Regions from separate parts of the Mesorhizobium sp. M7A.F.Ca.MR.362.00.0.0 genome, predicted to be linked through region 3. Evidence: predicted binding sites of a transcription regulator. Region 3 holds the regulator's gene; each other region holds the start of a gene.
The links. Region 3 encodes PhoB, which activates phosphate uptake and scavenging genes when phosphate is short. Its sites were predicted from a motif close to TGTCATNNANCTGTCAT; they were not measured.

Region 1 (7,607 bases), on a different contig from region 3:
AGGGCAGTTCGGGAACGTCGAGCTCGAGCTCGACCTCGCCGATGCGGATCTCGCCGACAAAGGGATGGTTGCGGGCATAGCCGCGCTGGGTGGAATAGCCGAGCGCCAGCAAAAACCCCTCATCGCCGCGCGACAGCGCCTGCAGCCGGATGTCGCGCGCCATTGGGAATTCCAGCGGCTCGCGGGTGATGTCGCCGGGGACATGGTCCTGCGGCATGTCGCCATCCGGTTCGATCAAGCCTTCGCGGGCGAGGATGGCCGAAACGCGCGGCATGGCTTGCGCTTCCGTCTCGCGCAGCAAGGGCTCGGCGACCTCGGCCCCCGCGGCAAGCTCGGGATCGAGCAGTCTGTGCGTGTAGTCGAAGGTGGGCCCGAGCAATTGGCCGCCGGGCAGATCCTTGTAGGTCGCCGACACACGTCGCTCGACCAGCATGGTGGCGGTGTCGATCGGCTTGGAGTAGCCGAAGCGTGGCAGCGTGGTGCGATAGGCGCGCACCAGGAAGATCGCCTCGATCATGTCGCCGCGCGCCTGGACGATGGCTAGGGCGGCCAGCTCCCGATCGTAGAGCGAGCCTTCGCTCATCACCCGGTCGACGCCGAGCGCCAGCTGCTCGACGATCTGGTCGAGGCGAAGCGCCGGCACCGAACGGTCGCCGCGGCGTCGGTCGGCAAGCAGGCTGTGGGCGTTGGCGATTGCGGCTTCGCCACCTTTTACCGCGACATACATCTTACGCCTCCATCGTCTTGATGCGCGTCGTGCGCGGCAGGCAGGCAATGCCGCCTGATGTGACGAGGATGATGTCGACGCCACGCGGAAAACGCTTGATGTTCTGTTTCCACTGCTCGACGAAATGGCGCGGCATCTGTGCCGGCGCGATCGTGGCGCTGGTTTCGATGCCGGGACCTTCGAGCAACAGCGGCGTGCCGGAGACGAGATCGCCGACTTGCAGGATCAACGTGGTCGAACGGTCGGGATAGTCCTGCGTGCCCTGCGAAAAACCATCAAGCGACATCATCTCGGCCGGGGCCGCGATGAAGGCGAAATGCGCATCGGCCGGTGTGTTGGCCACGGGCACGCCAGTGTGGAACCCAAGCCAGGATCTGATCGCGGCGGAAGCTTGCAGGGCCTGGTCGAGCCAGAGCGGGGTGTCGTTATCGCACAGCGCCAGTGCGATGGCGCCGGCGGTCGCCGAGAGCGGCGCCGGCGGGCGGGCGAAGCCCGGCAGCGGCTGCACGCTGCCCGGCCGAGCCATTGCGTCCATGACGGCGCGGAACACGGTCTGGGCGTCGAAGACCGGATCGGCGAAACCGCCCTCGATCGATTGCGCTGCAATGTCCATCAGTCTTCTCCGCGAACCATGGTGAAGAAATCCACCTTCGTTGCCGCCGTCTCGGCGCGGCGTTTTTCATGCGCTGCGGTCAGAGCCGACCGCAGGGGCGCTATCAGCCCGGTCTCGACCTCATTGCGGCGGGCAGGGTCCTGCCACAGCGCGTCGGCGATGGCCGCCAGCTTCGCCTTCTGCTTGTCGCGGCCAAGCGCATAGCAATGGCCGACCTGACCGGAGGGCAGCCGGACGGTGGCGCGGGTAACGGTCGCCTCGCCGACATTGAAAGGGGCGCCGCCGCCGCCGATGCGGCCGCGCAGGGTGACAAGGCCGGTTTCGGGGCCGCGCAGCAACTCGGCGTCCGAAGGCAGTCCGGCCTCATTCCAGAGCCGTACGATGTCATCGCCGCTGGATTGCGTAAGGGTTGCCATGGCGGCTTTGCGCTCGGCCTGGTCGCGGGCTTCCTGTCCTCGCATCAGCAGCATTCCTCTTTGTCAATTTGTCTATTGATGTAGACAACTATACAAATTATATCTATTATCTAACGCGTGTCCATGACGGGTGGATGACAGCGATAGAAGACTGGGCGCTGGAAGGTTGGGGCAATGATGGTCGGGCGGCTGTTAGCGGACAGCATCGAGCGGCGCAGTGGCGTTTCGCTGTGGCGGCAGATCGCCGACAAGATCCTGCATGCGATCGCCATCGGCGATTTCACGGAGAATGCAGCGCTGCCGCCGGAGGTGGCGCTGGCAGAACGCTATGGCGTCAACCGTCACACGGTGCGCAACGCCATATCAGCCCTTGTAAGGGAAGGCGTGCTGCGGGCCGAGCAGGGGCGCGGCACCTTCGTGCTGTCGCGCAAGCGGCTGTCCTATCCGATCGGGGCGCGCACACGTTTTTCGACAGGGCTGCAAGGGCAAACGACGGAACGGCACATCGTCCTGCTCGCCTCGTCGGTCGAGCCGGCCAGCCAGCGCGTCGCCGAGGGACTGGGTCTTCCCAAGGGAGCCGATGTGATCCGGCTGGAAACGCGCGGCGAAGCCGACGGACGGCCGGTGTCGCGCGCTGCCGGCTGGTTCGAGGCCCGGCGCTTTGCCGGCATCGATGCCGCGATGGCGGAGACCGGCTCGATCACCGCATCGCTGGCGCGCTTCGGCATCGACGACTATCTCCGGCAATCGACCATGCTGTCGGCGCGCCATGCCGATGCCGCCGACCTTGCCGACCTCGACCTGCAGCCGGGCGCCATCGTGCTGGTCACGGTCGCCGTCAACGTCACGCCGGACGGCCAGCCGATCCAGTTTTCCGAGTCGCGCTTTCCGGCCGAACGGGTGGAGCTGAAGCTGTCGGCGCTGTAGGGAGTGCCCGGCCCAGCTCAGCCGCATTCACTTGCCAGCGGCGGCGCATTGGAGGACCGGCTTCGCCGTTTGCCATGTTATGATCCGACCTCGATCACAGCCTTGATCAGGCCCGATTTCTCATGTGCCCAACGAGCCAGATCGCGCGGCGTGCCGGCGAGTGTGGTGCGGTGTGTGACGAGCTTGGCCAGGGGAACGGCGCCGTTGCGGATCGAGGCGGCGACGTGATCGAAGTCGGCGCGCAAGGCGTTGCGGCTGCCGATCAGCGTCATCTCGCGCTTGTGGAATTCCGGATCGGAAAAGCTGATGTCGTCCTTGACAACGGAGACCAGCACCAAGGTGCCGCCATGCGCGACATGGGCAAAGGCCGACTGCACCGACTGGGTGTTGCCGGTGGCGTCGAAGACCACATCGAAGCCTTCGCCTGATGTTGCTTCCTTGACCAGGTCGGGCACCGCGCCGCGCGAGCCGTCGAGGGTCTGGAAACCAAGCTCATTTGCGGCGAAGGCGAGCCTTTCACTGCTCATTTCGAGCAGCGTCACGTCGAGTTCGGCGATGCGGGCGAAGATGGCGGTGCCGAGCCCGATCGGGCCGGCGCCGATGACCAGCGTGCGGGCGCCGGGGTCGGCGCGGGCGCGCCGCACGGCATGCGCTCCGATGGCCAGGAACTCGACTGCGGCGGCGTCGGCCAGCGACAGGCCGTTGGCCGGATAGAGATTTTGCGCCGGCACCAGGATCCGTTCGCACATGGCGCCGTCGCGATGCACGCCCAGCACCTCGATCCTGACGCAGCAATTCGGCTTGCCGTGCCGGCAGGCGATACACTTGCCGCAGGAAAGATAGGGGTTGATCACCACGGGCTCACCAACGGCAAGACCGACGCCGTCGCCGGTCTCGACGATCGTTCCCGACACCTCATGGCCCATGATGCGGGGATAGGCGAGGAACGGATGCTTGCCCTCGAAAATGTGGTAGTCGGTGCCGCAGATGCCGACATGGCTGACCGCCACCAGCGCCCAGCCGGGAGGCGGTGCCTCTGGTGCGGGCCGGTCTTCAAGGACAAGATCGCCGGGCGAACGGCAGAGGACGGCTTTCATGCGCTAATCCAGTCATGAAATCGCCGGCCCGTTGGTGTGGCGGGCCGGCGGTTGATTGCGGGATCGCTACTTGCCGCGGCGGCGCAGGCCGTCGAAGTAGACGATGATGATGATCAGCGCGCCGGTGATGATGCGCTGCCAGAACGAGTTGACGTTGAGCAGGTTGGCGCCGTTGTTGATGGTGGCCAGGATGAAGGCGCCGAGCAGCGGCCCATGCACCGAGCCGACGGCGCCGAACAGCGAGGTGCCGCCTATGACCGAGGACGCGATCGCCTGCAACTCCCAGCCCTCGGCCTGCGTCGGGTTGCCGATGCCGATGCGGGCGGCCAGCAGCACGCCGACAAAGGCGGCGCACAGGCCCGACAGCGTGTAGGCCATGTAGATGGTGCGCTGGACATTGACGCCGGACAGGCGCGAAGCCTCGGCGTTGGAGCCGACCGAAAACAGGTACCGGCCCCAGCGGCTGTGGTGCAGGAAGATATAGGCCGGAATGCCGACCAGGATCACCATCCAGAACAGGTTGGGGATGCCGATGAAGGAATTGCGCGAGAAGGCGGTGAAGGTGTCGCTGTTGATGTTGATCGAATTGCCGTTGGTCATCAAAAGGCCGATGCCGCGCAGCGAGGTCAGCGTTGCCAGCGTGATGATGAAGGGCGGCAGGCCCATCTTGACGATGCCGAAGCCGTGGAACATGCCGATGGCGATGCCGACCAGCAGCGTCACCAGAATGGCGAGCCAGATGGGGAAGCCGGCATTGATCATCATGGCCACGACCACCGTGGCGAAACCGACCACGGCGCCCACCGAAAGATCGATGCCGCCGGTGATGATGACGAAGGTCTGGCCGACCGCCATGATGGCGATCATCGAGCCCTGGCGCAAGAGATTGGCCATGTTGTTGGCGGAGGCGAAGCTCGTCGTCGACACGGAGAGAAGGATCCAGAGCAGAACCAGCAGCGCCAAAAGCGTCAGCCCAAACAGGACATTATAGTTGCGCTTCGGTTTTTCGACGGCGATCGCCTCGGTGCTCATATCTGTCCTCCCAGCTTTTCTTGTTTCTCGGCGAGCGCCTGAGTGAGAATATCCTCGTGGCTGGCGGCGTGAAAACCGTGCGTCGCCACCAGTTTGCCGCGCCGAAACACATGCAGCGTGTCGGCGAGTTCATAGACTTCCGGCAGATAGGACGAGATCAGGATGATGCCGGCTCCCTTTGACAAAAGTGCGCTGAACAGGCGGTAGATCTCGGCCTTGGTGCCGACATCGACGCCGACCGTCGGTTCGTCGAAGATGAACAGCTTGGCGCCGTGCGCCAGCCATTTGCCGATGACGATCTTCTGCTGGTTGCCGCCCGACAGGCTGGATGCCAGCGCGCCGCGCGTCGGTGTCTTGATGCGCAGATCGGCGATCTGGCGATCGGCTTGCGTCTTCTCCTGCGTGCTCGAAATCAGCAGATTGTTCGAGATACGCTTGTAGATCGGCAGGTTGAGGTTGAAGCCGACCGGCAGGTTGAGGCAGAGGCCCTGGTCGCGACGGCTTTCCGGCGCCAGCGCCATGCCGAGCTTGATCGCGTCATGCTCGGAATTGACCTGCACCTCCTTGCCTTCCCAGAGGATCTGGCCGGCGGATTTGCGGTGGCGGCCGTAAAGCGTGGTGACGAACTCGCTGCGTCCGGCGCCGATCAGGCCATAGAGTCCGACGATCTCGCCGGCGCGGACCGTCATCGAGACATTTTCGAAGCCCTTGCCGGACAGGTTCCTCGCCTCGATGAGGGCGGCGCCCGGCGTGAAATGCTCCTTGTGGTAGACCTGCTCGATCGAGCGGTTGATCATCATCTTGACCAGCTCGGCATCGTTGGTCTCGGCGATGTTGCGGGTGCCGACCAGCGTGCCGTCGCGCAGCACGGAAACACGGTCGGCGAGCTCGAACACTTCCTCCATGCGGTGGCTGATGTAGATGATCGTCACGCCTTCGCCCTTCAGCCGGCGGATCAGGGTGAAAAGCTGGTCGGCCTCCTTGCGGGTGAGGTAGGCGGTTGGCTCGTCGAAGATCAGGAATTTGGTGCCGCGCACGGTGGCGCGGGCGGCGGCTATCAACTGCTGCTGGCCGATGGTCAGGTCGCCAAGCGTGACATGCGCCGGCAGGTCGAAGCCGAGGTCGTCGATGATCGTCTGCGCCTGCCTGACCATGGCGCGCTGCTGCAGGATGCCGAAACGCGAATTCTCCTCGCCGAGGAACATGTTGGCGGCGACCGTCAGGTGACGGCACAGCACGACTTCCTGGTGCACGGCATTGATGCCGAGCGCCATCGCCTCGTGCGGCGTCGCCAGGGCGGCCGGCTGGCCCTCCCAGGCGATCTCTCCAGAGGTGCGCGGCATGACGCCGGTCAGAAGCTTGATGAGCGTGGATTTGCCGGCGCCGTTCTCGCCGACGATGGCGTGGATCTCACCGGACTTGAAGGCGAGGTCGACCGGCTTCAGCGCGTGGGTGCCGGGATAGCGCTTCTCCAGCCCGCGCAATTCGAGGATGGTCCGCCCCGGTTCCAGCACAGGGGCCGGATGCAGTTCCTGCGCCGTCGATGTCATGACAATCCTCCCAGATTGGCCTCACGATTGGCACGCGGCGAGACAAGGATATGTCTCGAAAACAGCCTAGCCTACGCTTATGGATTGCCAAGCCGTTTGTGCGGCAGCTTGTCTCCGGGGCGAGGTGCCCCGGAGACCATTGCGGATGCGACGGCTCAGAGCTTCGGATTGAGCAGCGCGTCGATCTTGGGGTCTTTCATGTTGTCCTTGGTCACCAGATTGGCGCCGGTGTCGACATTGGCTTCGACCTTCTCGCCCTTGGAAGCGGCGAGTGCGGTCTTGATGCCGTCATAGCCCATCCGGTACGGATCCTGGACGACGAGGGCGGAAATGACGCCGTCGTTGAGGAACTTGATCAGCTTCTCGTCGCTGTCGAAACCGACCAGCGCCAGCTTGCCGCCAAGGCTGTTTTCCGCGACAGCCTGACCGACGCCCTGCGCCATGATCAGGTTGGAAGCGAAGATGCCCTTGAGGTTCGGGTTGGCGGTGATCAGGTCGGTGGCGATGTTAAGGCCGGTGGTGGCCTGGCCGTCGGCATATTTATCGGCGACCAGCTTGAGGCCCGGATATTTGGCGGCCAGCTGTTCGGTGAAGCCCTGCTTGCGCTGTTCGAGCGAGCCGGCGCCCGGCGCGTTGGTGATCAGGGCGACGTCGCCCTCGATCTTGCCGCCGTTGGCGGCGCCGATGGCGGCTGCGAGGCCGTCGGCAGCGACGCGGCCGCCCTGGACGTTGTCGGTGGTCAGGAACGAGGTGAAGGCCTTGGAGTCGGCGCCGGAGTCGATGCCGATGACCTTGACCTTGGCAGCGGCTTCATCGATCGGCTTGCCAAGCGCCTTGAACTCGGTCGGCGCAATGACGATCGCCGCCGGGTTGCTGGCAACGGCGTTCTCGAGGATCGAGACCTGGCCGTTGACGTCGGTTTCAGCCTGGGCACCGAGTTCCGGCACGTTGACGCCGAGATCCTTGCCGGCCTTGCGGGCGCCGGCCAGAACGATCTGCCAGTAGAACGACGTGGTGTCCTTGACGATGATCGGAATGGTCACGTCCGCCGCCGAAACCGGCGCCGAATGCATGACGCCGGCGAGCATCGAAGCTGCTGCCAGCGCCATGACGGCGCGGCGGTTGAGAATGCTGGTCACGAATTTCATGAGGTTTCCTCCCTAAGTCGCCCGGTGAACGATACGGAAGCTCCGTCCGGATAGGCGTGGTCCAAAACAGAACTTTATCAATAAAAAACAATTGCCA
Region 2 (4,692 bases), on a different contig from region 3:
CGCCCGATGCAGGTCAGATGGCCGGGAAGCCGGGATGGCGCGCCGGCGGCTCCTGTCCGAAATAGTCCTTGAAGGCGGCATCGTAGAGTGCGTTTTCGTGGCCGAACATGGCGATGGTGAAGGTCGCGTTGACGAAGGTCAGCCAGTCAAGGTCGCCTTGCCGGAGTGCCGCGCCATAAAGCATGCTCAGCCAGCTCTTGCCGGCGTCGAAATATCTGTCCGGATTGCGCGAGGCGAGCCAGCGCACCGTGGACAGATCCACGGCAGCGGCGTCGACGCGTTTCGATTCCAGTGCCTGCAGCACGTTGGCCTGGGTATCGATCTGCATAACCTGGCACTCGGGCAGCACCGAATGCACCTGCGCCTCGGCATCGACATTCTGCAGGATGGAGACACGTGTCGCCGAGCCGCCGGCAAGCAGCTTGTCGAAGGTCTTGTTCTCGGCGGTCGGAAGGCTCAGCAGGGCGACGCCCTCGACATAGTAAGGCCGGGAAAAATTGACCAGCTGCGAGCGCTGGGCGCTCATCGTCATGAACTGAATGGTGATGTCGACCTTGTTGGTGGTGACGTTGGGGATGCGCTGTGCCGGATCCTGCATCACGAACTCGACCTTGGTCGGATCGTCGAAAAGGCCCTTGGCAAGAATGCGCCCCATGGTGATGTCCATGCCGACGAGTTCGCCGGCATCGTTCTCGAAGTGCCACGGCGCGTTGGTGCTGCCGGTGCCGACGATCAGCTTGCCGCGATCGAGCACGGTGCGCAGCAGGCTGTCGGGTGCTGCCTGAGCAGCGGCCTTCTGGGCATCGACGGCTACCGCCGCACCCACGACGCCGGCCGTGGCCAGTCCCGCCATTCCCAATTTCAGAAAATCACGTCTTCCGGATGTGTCGTTCACGGCGACCTCCTTTCGTTTGTGTTCCCCTTGCACAGGCAATACACGCGTCAGTGACTTCGAAGCGATTGTCTCTTACAAGAGACGTGTGTATCCTGTACAGGACAGATACTAACACCGGGAATCAACAATGCAAGATGGCAATGCCTCGGCACTTTCAGCCGGCGAGAAGATTTCGGGTTCCCGTGAAAAGGGGCTCAACCGGGTGCTCGAGATTCTGGAGTTTCTTCACACGACCCAGCGCGCGATCGGCATTGGCGACCTTGCCAAGGGCGTGAACGCGCCCCGTTCGACGACCTATACGCTGGTGCGGTCGCTGGTCGATGCGGGACTGCTGGAAATGGAAGGCGACGGCAATCGCGTCTATTTCGGCAAGAAGCTCTATCTCTACGGAATGGACTATGTACGGGGCAACGACCTGTTGAGGCGGGGGCGCCAGGAGGTCGACAATCTGTCGCGCGAGACCGGCGAGACTTCCGAACTGTGCATGCTGCAGAGCGGCCGCTATACGATCGTCCATGCGAGTCCCGGCACCAGGCCGTTCCGCATCAGTTCCGCCACCGGCTTGCAGATACCGCTGCCCTGGACGGCCTCGGGGCGGCTGCTTCTGGCGGGGCTGGAGAAGGCTGAGATCGAAGGCATGGTGTCAAACGACGATCTCGTGCTGCCCGACGGGCGCAAACTGCGGCTCGACGATTTCGTCGCCGACATCGCAAAAGCGCAGGTCACCGGCTATTGCGTCACTTCGGGCCTTGTCGATGCCTATACGAAGTGCCTTGCCGCACCGGTGTTTTCAGCGCCGGGGAAGGTCGAGGCGACGATGTGCCTGGTGGTCCCCATCGATACATCCGAGGGGCGGACCGGCGAACTTATCGGCCTCCTGCGTGATCGTGCCGCGAGGCTTTCGATCGCAGCCTAGGCATGCGAACGAGCGAATGCCAGTTCAGGCAATAATGTCGGGAATGATCTTGTCTTCCAGCGCCATCAGCCGATCCTTGAGGAACAGCTTCTTCTTCTTCATGCGCTGGATCTGCAGCGGATCGCAGGCCATGGCGATCATCGCGTTGATGGCGGCATCGAAATCGGCGTGTTCCTGCTTCAGGCGGGAAAATTCGAGGCGAATATCGGCCTGTTCCTGATCGGACATTCTCTACCGTCTGCACGTCTGCGGCGCCCAAAGCTGGGCCTGATTGGGCGGGGCCGGGTGTTTTGTCACCGGCGTGCAGCCCATATCACATTTCACAGTGTCGTGGAATGCTACCACGGATCATTCGACATCGTCCGCGGAAGGTGACACACTGTCACCGTGCCGTCACAGAAGCGAACCTGCGGTGGACGCGCCGTGACGGTTGCAATCGAGGAAAACCATGAAAGGGAGAACCAATCATGTCTCTTGCATCCCATCTTGATGAGTTGCAGCGGAAACACGGCGACATCGAACGTGAAATCGATGACGCGATGAATCATCCATCGGTCGACGACCTCGAAATCGTGAATCTCAAGCGACGCAAGCTGGCACTCAAGGACGAGATTGAAAAACTAAGAGGCAAACCGACCACGCATTGACGCCCTCCTGACATAGCCGCCCAATATCCGCGGCCTCTTTTCCCGGCGGCACCCCGCCGCCGGCGTGGAGGGTTTTGATTTTCCAGCACCGGTCTGTCAGCCGAAGCTGGACTTGCACCCGGCTCAATCTCCGCTTCGGCCGTCGCCCGTTTCGCCAGATCATCGATTGTTTCTGGTCGCCGGCGGCGGGCGATTCCGGCCAGTGGCGACCTGTCGCCATTGACAAGCCATCTTTGCTCCTCCACCTCATGCCCGGACCTCAGCGCATCGGCCCGGGGCGTCGTTGTGCGTCCATGCACGACACAAGATGCTCCAGAGACAAAAGGCTGCCGGCATGACCGGATATTTTTCCTCTCCTTTCCCCCGCCGCACGTCGGTCGGCGTCGATGTCGGCGGCGTGGTCGTCGGCGGCGGTGCGCCCGTTGTCGTCCAATCGATGACCAACACCGACACGGCCGATATCGACCAGACGGTTGCGCAGGTCGCAGCACTGCACCGGGCCGGCTCGGAAATCGTGCGCATCACTGTCGATCGCGACGAGAGTGCCGCCGCCGTGCCGCGCATTCATGAGCGGCTTCAGCGGCTTGGTATCAACGTGCCGCTGGTCGGCGATTTCCACTATATCGGCCACAAGCTTTTGGCCGATCATCCGGCCTGCGCCGAGGCGCTGGCCAAATACCGCATCAATCCGGGCAATGTCGGCTTCAAGGACAAGAAGGACCGCCAGTTCGCCGATATCGTCGAGATGGCGATCAGGCATGACAAGCCGGTGCGCATCGGTGTCAACTGGGGCTCCCTCGACCAGGAGCTTTTGACCCGGTTGATGGACGACAACCAGGACAAGGGTTTTCCGCTGACCGCGCAGGAGGTGATGCGCGAGGCGATCGTGCAGTCGGCGATCCTGTCGGCCGAGATGGCGGAAGAGATCGGCCTTGGCCGCGAAAAAATCATCCTGTCGGCCAAGGTCAGCGGCGTGCAGGACCTGATCGCCGTCTATACCGAACTCGCCACCCGCTCCAATCATGCGCTGCATCTCGGCCTGACCGAAGCCGGCATGGGCTCGAAGGGCATCGTCGCTTCGTCGGCCGCCATGGGTATCCTGCTCCAGCAAGGCATCGGCGACACCATCCGCATCTCGCTGACACCGGAGCCGAACGGCGACCGCACGCGTGAGGTGCAGGTGTCGCAGGAATTGCTGCAAACCATGGGGTTCAGGCAGTTCGTGCCGATTGTTGCCGCTTGCCCCGGTTGCGGCCGCACCACCTCCACGGTGTTCCAGGAGCTCGCCCAGAACATCCAGGCCGATCTCAGGAAGAACATGCCCGTGTGGCGCGACAAATACCCCGGCGTCGAGAACCTCAAGGTCGCGGTGATGGGTTGCATCGTCAACGGCCCTGGCGAGTCCAAGCATGCCGACATCGGCATTTCGCTGCCCGGCACGGGCGAAATGCCGACGGCGCCTGTCTTCGTCGACGGCAAAAAGGCGGCGACGCTGCGCGGGCCGTCGATCGCCGCGGATTTCGAGAAAATGGTCGCCGACTATATCGAGCAACGGTTCGGTCGCGGCAAGGCCGCGGCCGAGTAGAACCGATGCAGCGTTTCCTTTGGGCAGCGCTGATCCTGCTGTACGGGCTGACCTGGTCGACCCTTGTGCAGGCCGATCCGCCGCAATCCGCCAAGCAGCGGCTGATCGACAAGGTCTGCAATCTGATCCAGGCGCATGCCGACCAGAACGGCCTGTCCAGGGATTTCTTCGCTCGGCTGATCTGGAAAGAAAGCCGTTTCGATCCCAACGCCGTCAGTCCGGTCGGTGCCGAAGGCATTGCCCAGTTCATGCCGGGCACCGCCAAGATGCGCGGGCTCGCCAATTCCTTCGACATCAACCAGGCGATTCCGGCTTCGGCCAGATATCTCGCCGAAATGAAAACCGGCTACGGCAATCTCGGCCTGGCCGCCGCCGCCTACAATGCCGGCGAGAGCCGGGTGTCGCGCTGGCTCAGCTCCGGCGGTTTCCTGCCGATGGAAACCGAAAGCTATGTCTTAGACATCATGGGCGAACCAGCCGACAAGTTCACCGACCGGGCCTATGCCGGAAGGGTCGAGCCGCTCGACGCAAAGACGGATTTTGCCGTCGCTTGCCGAAAACTGCCGGTGATCATGTCGCGGACGGTGGCCATGGCTTCGATCAACATAAAGCCATGGGGCATCCAAGTGGCCGGCAATTTTCGCCGCAG
Region 3 (7,607 bases):
CCGGCTGGCCGTCTGACGCGCATGCCGGAGCCCAGCCTAGAAGCTATCCGCATGATGCGGAAACAGAATTCTTTGAGAAAACGCCGCGGCTTTTGGGCCGCGGCGTTCAGATATTGCAAAGTGGTACGGATCAGTTGCAGGCCGCCACGGTGCCGGCGGCGACACCCGCGCAGACTTCGTCCTTCTTGATCCAGCCGGCGTCGATGACGACGTTGAGATTGTCCTTGGTGATGGCAACCGGGGTCAGGAACAGCGACTTGACGGTGTTCCCGCCTGGCGTCGTGAAGTCCTTGGCGCCGGCAATGTCGCTCGTCTTCTTGCCGTCGGCGAGCTGCGAAGCGATCTCTGCAGCGTTCTTGCCCAGTTCGCGCGCGTCCTTCCACACCGACACGGTCTGCGTGCCGAGGGCGATGCGGTTCAGCCCGGCGTGGTCGCCGTCCTGACCCGAGACCGGCACGGTGCCGGCCAAGCCTTGAGCCGTCAGCGCCGCGACGACGCCACCGGCAGTGCCGTCATTGGCCGCGACCACCGCGTCGACCTTGTTGTCGTTGGCGGTCAGGAACTGTTCCATGTTCTTCTGGGCGTTAGCGGGCAGCCAGCCATCCGTGTAGGCTTCGCCGACATTCTTGATCTTGCCGCTGTCGATGGCTTCCTTGAGCACTTCCATCGAGCCCGAGAACAGGAAGTCGGCATTGGGATCGGCGCCGGAGCCCTTGATGAAGACGTAGTTGCCTTCCGGCTTGACCTTGAACACTTCGCGGGCCTGCATGCGGCCGACTTCCTTGTTGTCGAAGGTCAGATAGAAGACGTCCTTGTTCTCGATCAGCCGGTCATAGCCGACGACCGGAATGCCTTCGTCCAGCGCCTTCTGCACGGCCGGGCCGATGGCCGAAGCGTCCTGTGCCAGGATGATCAGGGAATTGGCGCCCTGCGAGATCAGGCTTTCGACATCGGTAAGCTGCTTGCCGGGATTGGACTGCGCATCGGCGGAGATGTACTTGTCGCCAGCGGCCTCGATCGCCGTCTTCATGGCGGCTTCGTCGGTCTTCCAGCGTTCTTCCTGGAAGTTGGACCACGAAACGCCGACAACCTTGTCCTTCGCCTGCGCGACAGACGCGAGCGTCAGCGACATGGCGGCACCCGCCAGGATGGCGGCCGTGAATCTTTTCATATTATCCTCCCTGCGCCGCGTATGGCGCGACCAAACTGACCCGAGGGCCGGCACAGAGGCTCTATTTTTTCGAGCCTCGAAAAAATACTGGGCCAACGCCCGAACGCTGTCAACATCGATTCTGATGGATTTTGATGTCATTTCGAGTTTTTTCGAGTCTCGGAATAAATAAATGACACGGCCTGCAGCTTCTGCCAGTATTTACCGGCGTCACCGACAGCGTTCCAGGGGCAGGAGGAACCGCGGCGGCCGGGAGGATATGAAAGAACATGTCGGTCGGAATCCGCCACGACGATCTGCGCCGCCGCAACCGCGCCATGGTGATCGCGGCAGTGCGCCGCGCCGGACAGCCGTCGCGAACCGAGATCGCCGCGACCACAAGCCTCAGCCATTCGACCATCTCGGCGATTTCATCCGACCTGATCGTCGAAGGCATCCTGACCGAAAGCAAGCCGAGCGAGGCCGGCTCGCTCAAACGCGGCCGGCCGCAGGTCGGCCTCAGTCTCAATCCGGAAGCGGCCGCGGTAATGACCGTGGTGCTGTCGCTGAACTTCCTCTCCGTCGCCGTCATCGACTATGCCGGCCAAGTAATATCCGAGGAACAGCGCCGGCTGGACACGCTGACGATGTCGCGCGAGTCGCTGATCGGGGAATGCACGGCCATCGTGCGGCGCCGTCTGGCAGATCCCGACCTGGACGTGCGCAGCATCGCCCGCATCGCGCTGGCCATCCAGGGCATCACCGACACCCGTGCCCGCGCCATGCTGTGGTCGCCGATCACGCCGCACACCGACATCGCCTTCGCTGACATATTCGAAGACGAGTTCGGCATCCCTGCCATAATGGAGAACGACTGCAACATGATGGCGGTGGCGCTGCGCTGGCGCGACCCCGATCGTTACCGCGACGATTTCATCGCTATCCTTTTGTCGCACGGCATCGGCATGGGACTGGTGCTGAAGGGCGAATTGTTCACCGGCACCCATTCTTCGGGCGGCGAATTCGGCCACATGATCCATCGGCCGAACGGCGCGCTATGTCGCTGCGGACGGCGCGGCTGCGTCGAAGCCTATGCGGGCAATTACGCCATATGGCGCAACGCCAGGCAGATGGGCGAGGATGCAGAACCCGTTGCCGATGTCAGCGACGCAGACATGCGCGCCCTGGCTGCCGCGGCCCGCGAAGGTGACGGACCCGAACGGGAAGCCTATCGCAAGGCCGGCGAAGCGCTCGGCTACGGCCTCGGCAGCCTGTTCGCGCTGATCGATCCGGCGCCGGTCGCCATGGTCGGTGTCAGCGCCGCCGCCTTCGACCTGATCGAGCCGGCATTGCGGCAAGCGATTGCCCAGACCGCCGGCGGCCAGCATTCCAAATCGATTTCCTTCGACACCGAGCCGAACGAACTGCCGCTGATCCGCGAAGGCTGCGCCATGCGGGCGCTGATCTTCGTCGATCAGGAGATTTTTGCGCCGGGCGTGCAGGCGAGATCCGGTTTCGGCGGCAAGAACGTGGCGTGAGTTCAAACGAGGGAGTTCAGTCCTCTCGGATGGCGTATCCGGCCCCACGGATCGTGCGGATGACATCAGGCATACGGCCATTGTTGACCGCCTTGCGCAGCCGGCCGACATGCACGTCGACCGTGCGCTCGTCGATGTAGATCGTCTCGCCCCAGACATTGTCGAGCAGCTGGCTGCGCGAGAACACGCGGCCTGGATGGCGCATCATGAATTCGAGCAGGCGGAATTCCGTCGGCCCAAGCCGGATCTCGCTCTTCTTGCGATAGACACGGTGCGACTCGCGATCGAGCACGATATCGCCGACCTTGAGCACGCTGGACAGCACTTCCGGCTTGGCCCGGCGCAGCAGCGCCTTGACCCTGGCCATGAACTCCGGCGTCGAGAAGGGCTTGACCAGATAGTCGTCGGCGCCGGTCGACAGGCCGCGCACGCGGTCGCTTTCCTCGCCTCGCGCGGTCAGCATGATGATCGGCAGCCGCTCGGTCTCGGGACGCATTCGCAGGCGCCGGCAGAGTTCGATGCCCGAAACCGCAGGCACCATCCAGTCGAGCACCAGAAGATCGGGAACGTTCTCCTGCAGCCGGATTTCGGCCTCATCGCCGCGCGTCACCACCTCGACCTGGTAACCTTCGGATTCAAGATTGTAGCGGAGCAGCACGCCTAGCGGCTCCTCATCCTCCACCACCATGATGCGTGGTGCGATCATCGGCTGGTCACCCCTGTTATGCCGCTGGCGCGGACATTGCCGTCTCGTCCTGCTTCGGACGATTGGCTGGCAGCTGCGTGCCGGTCAAAACATAGTAGGCATTTTCGGCGATGTTGGTCACGTGGTCGCCGATCCGCTCGAGGTTCTTGGCGCAAAACAACAGGTGTGTGCACGCCGTGATGTTGCGGGGATCTTCCATCATGTAGGTCAGCAGCTCGCGGAACACCGAGGTGTATTTGACGTCGATGCGTTCGTCATTGTTTCTGAGCGTGGCAAGCGCTGCCGCGTCAGCGGCGGCATACTCGTCGACGACCCCCTGCACCTGGATCAGCACCAGCTGCGCCATCGCGTCGATCGAATGCGAAAGATCGTGCGGCGTGACGCTCAGCCCGACAGTGCCGACGCGCTTGGCGATGTTCTTGGCAAGGTCGCCGATGCGTTCGAGGTCGCCGGCCATGCGGATCGAACCGACCACCGCACGCAGATCGTTGGCCATTGGCTGGCGCTTGGCGATCAGCGTGATGGCGCGATCGTCCAGCTCGCGCTGGCGGGCATCCATGATGGCATCGTCGGAAACCACGCGCTGCGCCAGCGCATTGTCCGAATTGAGCAAAGCCTTGGTCGAGCCACTGACCATCGAGCGGGCGAGATCGCCCATGTCGCGGATCAGCTGGCTGATCTGCTCCAGATCTTCATCGAAAGATGCAACGGTATGTTCACCCATGATCGTCGTCCCTCATATGCCTGAGCTCAGCCGAACCGGCCGGTGATGTAGTCCTGGGTGCGTTTGTCGTCGGGGGTGGTGAACATCTTGTCGGTGGCGCCCTCCTCGACCAGATAGCCTAGATGGAACATCGCGGTGCGCTGCGACACGCGCGCTGCCTGCTGCATCGAATGGGTGACGATGACGATCGTATAGTTCTGGCGCAGTTCGTCGATCAGTTCCTCGACGCGAGCAGTGGCGATCGGGTCGAGCGCCGAACACGGTTCGTCCATCAGGATCACCTCGGGCGACACGGCGATGGCGCGTGCAATGCACAGACGCTGCTGCTGGCCACCGGAAAGACCCGTGCCAGGTTCCTGCAAACGGTCCTTCACCTCGTTCCAGATTGCCGCCTTCTTCAGGCTCGACTCGACGATCTGATCCATGTCGGCCTTGCGCTTGGCCAATCCGTGGATGCGCGGCCCATAGGCGACGTTCTCGTAGATCGACTTGGGGAACGGATTGGGTTTCTGAAACACCATGCCGACGCGCGCCCTGAGTTCGACGACATCGATGTTCTTGTCGTAGATGTCTTCTTCGTCGAGCGTGATCTTGCCGGTTACCCGCGCGGAATCGATGGTATCGTTCATGCGGTTGAGGCAACGCAGGAAGGTCGACTTGCCGCAGCCGGAGGGGCCGATCAGCGCCGTCACCTGATTCAGGCGGACGTCGAGATTGACATCGAACAGCGCCTTCTCGCCATAGAACACGCCGACCTTGTCGCCGCGCATTTTGATCACTTCGTTCGACTTGGCGTTCATCTTATCGCCCACTGCGTTTTCAAGGGACTGTTCGGTCATGATGTTCATACCAAAATGCCTTTTTTCTACCAGCGCCGCTCGAACCGACGCCGAAGCACGATCGCGGTGATGTTCATGGCCATGAGGAAGACGAGCAGGATGATGATCGCGCCCGACATGCGCTCGACGAAGGCGCGTTCAGCCTCGTTCGCCCACATATAGATCTGCACCGGCAGCGCGGTGGCCGGATCGAAAGGCGTCGTCGGTGGATCGGCGACGAAGGCGACCATGCCGATTAGCAGCAGGGGCGCGGTTTCACCGAGCGCACGCGCTAGACCGATGATGGTGCCGGTGAGGATGCCGGGTGCGGCAAGCGGCAGGATGTGCTGGAACACCATCTGCATCTTGGAGGCGCCAAGACCGAGAGCCGCCGAGCGGATCGACGGCGGCACCGCGGCAAGTGCAGCGCGCGTCGCGATGATGATCGTCGGCAGCGTCATCAGTGTCAGCACCAGGCCGCCGACGAAAGCGGCGGAGCGCGGCATGCCCAGGAAATTGATGAACACCGCGAGGCCGAGCAAGCCGAAGACGATTGACGGCACCGCTGCCAGATTGTTGATGTTGACCTCGATGAGGTCGGTGAAACGGTTCTTCTTGGCGAACTCTTCCAGATAGATGGAGGCGGCGACGCCGATCGGCAGCGCCAGGAGCAACACGATCACCATCATATAAAACGAGCCGATGATCGCCACGCCCATGCCCGAGGTTTCCGGGCGGCTGGAGGCGCCGTAGGTGAACAGGCCGCTGTTGAAGTGCTCGGCCATCGCGCCCTCGGCCTTGAGCTTGTTCATCCAGGTGATCTGCTGGTCCGAGACCTTGCGTCGCGCTTCCTCGACACTGAGGTCGATCTGGCCCTTGAAAGCCGAGTCGAGATTGGCGGCGGCGAGGATGTTGACGTTGCGTGTCGTGCCGATCACGGACGGATCGGCGGCAACGATGTCGCGCAACTGGACGCGGGCGCCTTCCGACAGGAAGCCCTTGAGCTTCTGGATCATCGGCTTGTCATCAGGAGAGATGCCGAGCTTGGCCACAAGCGCGTTTTCGGCGAGCCTGGGATAATTTGCCTTGATCAGAACGCTCGGATCGGTTGCACGCTTGCCGGAAGGATCGATCACCTTCTCGTCGAACGAGATCGGCAGTGATACCGTCGTCTGCCAGAAGGCGGTGTAGCCTTTCGAGACGATGGTGATCAGCATGATTGCCAGGAACGCCAGGCCTACGGAAATCGCCACGACGCCATAGATGCGGAAACGGCGTTCGGCGGCGTAACGGGCCTTCAGGCCGATGTCGCGGCGCGGATGGGCCGCCGCCCTGACCATCGTATCCATGGAAATGTCGGTCATTCGTACTGCTCCCGATATTTGCGCACGATGTAGAGCGCGACGATGTTCATCACCAACGTCAGCGCGAACAGCGTCAGGCCGAGTGCGAAGGCGACCAGCGTCTGCGGCGAATTGAACTCGAGGTCGCCGGTGAGCTGGTTGACGATCTTGACGGTGATGGTCGTCATCGCCTCGAACGGGTTGATGGTGAGGTTGGCGGCGACGCCCGCCGCCAGCACGACAATCATCGTTTCGCCGATGGCGCGCGAGGCGGTCAGCAGGATGGCGCCGACGATGCCGGGCAGTGCAGCCGGCAGGATCACCCGCTTGATCGTCTCGGAGCGGGTCGCGCCGAGGCCAAGCGACCCGTCGCGCATGGCGCGCGGCACCGCGGTTATGATGTCGTCCGAAAGAGAGGACACGACCGGGATCAGCATGACGCCCATGACCAGGCCGGCGGTGAAGATGCTCTGGCCCTGGATGAAGGGCGAACCGCCGGTCAGCGCCGCGGACAGGTCGCGCAGGAACGGCCCAAGCGTGACGACGGCGAAGATGCCGTAGACGATGGTCGGTATTCCGGCCAGCAGTTCAAGCGCCGGCTTGACCACCGAGCGCACCTTGGGCGTTGCATATTCGGCCATGTAGACAGCCGACATCAGCCCGACCGGCACCGCAACCAGCAGCGCGACGGCGGCGATGTAGAGCGTGCCCGCAAGAAGCGGGATCAGACCGAACTGGCCCTGGCTGCCGCCCGAACCGGCAGCGGCAAAACGCGGATCCCAGACGGTGCCGAAGAAGAAACTCATCGGCGAGACGCTTTCGAAAAAGGTGATCGTCTGGAACAGCATCGAAAGCACGATGCCGATGGTGGTCAGGATGGCGATGGTGGAGGCGGCAAGCAGCCCCCACAGCATCAGCCTCTCGACATTGTTGCGGGCCCTGGCGCGCGGCTCGATCTGCCTGAGCGCATAGAAGGCGCCGGCGATCGAGGAAACGAGAATGACAATGGCGCCGAACAGGCCGAGCCGGTCCTGGACCTTGTTCGCCTCGATGGCGATCGGGATCATGTAATCCTGCGTGTCGCTCGCCAGTGCCACACCCTTGGCGGCGAGCAGCGGCTGCAGCTCGGCAAAGCTGGCAGGCATTGCGGCCAGTGTGCCTGCATCAAGTTTGCGCAGGCCCCTGGCGAGGCTCTTTACGAGGCTGACATCCAGTGCCTCACTGGCAACCTTGCTGTCGACGGTGCGCTCGGGCAAGGCAGTGTGAATGTGTCGGTCCAGATAGACGGAAGACCCGACGGTCCAGACGGCAAGCAGCAAAAGAGCAGG

Region 1: the regulator PhoB is predicted to act here: its motif matches at 1,880-1,896, upstream of phnF (phosphonate metabolism transcriptional regulator PhnF).
Region 2: the regulator PhoB is predicted to act here: its motif matches at 2,192-2,208, upstream of EOC06_RS05045 (YdcH family protein).

What each region holds. Positions count from the first base shown of each region.
Region 1 covers NZ_RZTF01000031.1:11,310-18,916, forward strand. Annotated here, with positions in the region: gene EOC06_RS06970 (carbon-phosphorus lyase complex subunit PhnI) at 1-727, opposite strand, end outside; gene phnH (phosphonate C-P lyase system protein PhnH) at 729-1,340, opposite strand; gene phnG (phosphonate C-P lyase system protein PhnG) at 1,340-1,801, opposite strand; gene phnF (phosphonate metabolism transcriptional regulator PhnF) at 1,934-2,683, shown strand; gene EOC06_RS06990 (zinc-binding alcohol dehydrogenase family protein) at 2,761-3,780, opposite strand; gene EOC06_RS06995 (ABC transporter permease) at 3,847-4,812, opposite strand; gene EOC06_RS07000 (sugar ABC transporter ATP-binding protein) at 4,809-6,362, opposite strand; gene EOC06_RS07005 (ABC transporter substrate-binding protein) at 6,518-7,510, opposite strand.
Region 2 covers NZ_RZTF01000020.1:8,347-13,038, reverse strand. Annotated here, with positions in the region: gene EOC06_RS05060 (transporter substrate-binding domain-containing protein) at 14-895, opposite strand; gene EOC06_RS05055 (IclR family transcriptional regulator) at 1,023-1,811, shown strand; gene EOC06_RS05050 (YdcH family protein) at 1,836-2,039, opposite strand; gene EOC06_RS05045 (YdcH family protein) at 2,279-2,458, shown strand; gene ispG (flavodoxin-dependent (E)-4-hydroxy-3-methylbut-2-enyl-diphosphate synthase) at 2,793-4,043, shown strand; partial or broken gene EOC06_RS05035 (lytic transglycosylase domain-containing protein) at 4,049-4,692, shown strand, end outside.
Region 3 covers NZ_RZTF01000209.1:539-8,145, reverse strand. Annotated here, with positions in the region: gene xylF (D-xylose ABC transporter substrate-binding protein) at 131-1,171, opposite strand; gene EOC06_RS22880 (ROK family protein) at 1,441-2,688, shown strand; gene phoB (phosphate regulon transcriptional regulator PhoB) at 2,705-3,394, opposite strand; gene phoU (phosphate signaling complex protein PhoU) at 3,411-4,118, opposite strand; gene pstB (phosphate ABC transporter ATP-binding protein PstB) at 4,145-4,966, opposite strand; gene pstA (phosphate ABC transporter permease PstA) at 4,984-6,300, opposite strand; gene pstC (phosphate ABC transporter permease subunit PstC) at 6,297-7,607, opposite strand, start outside.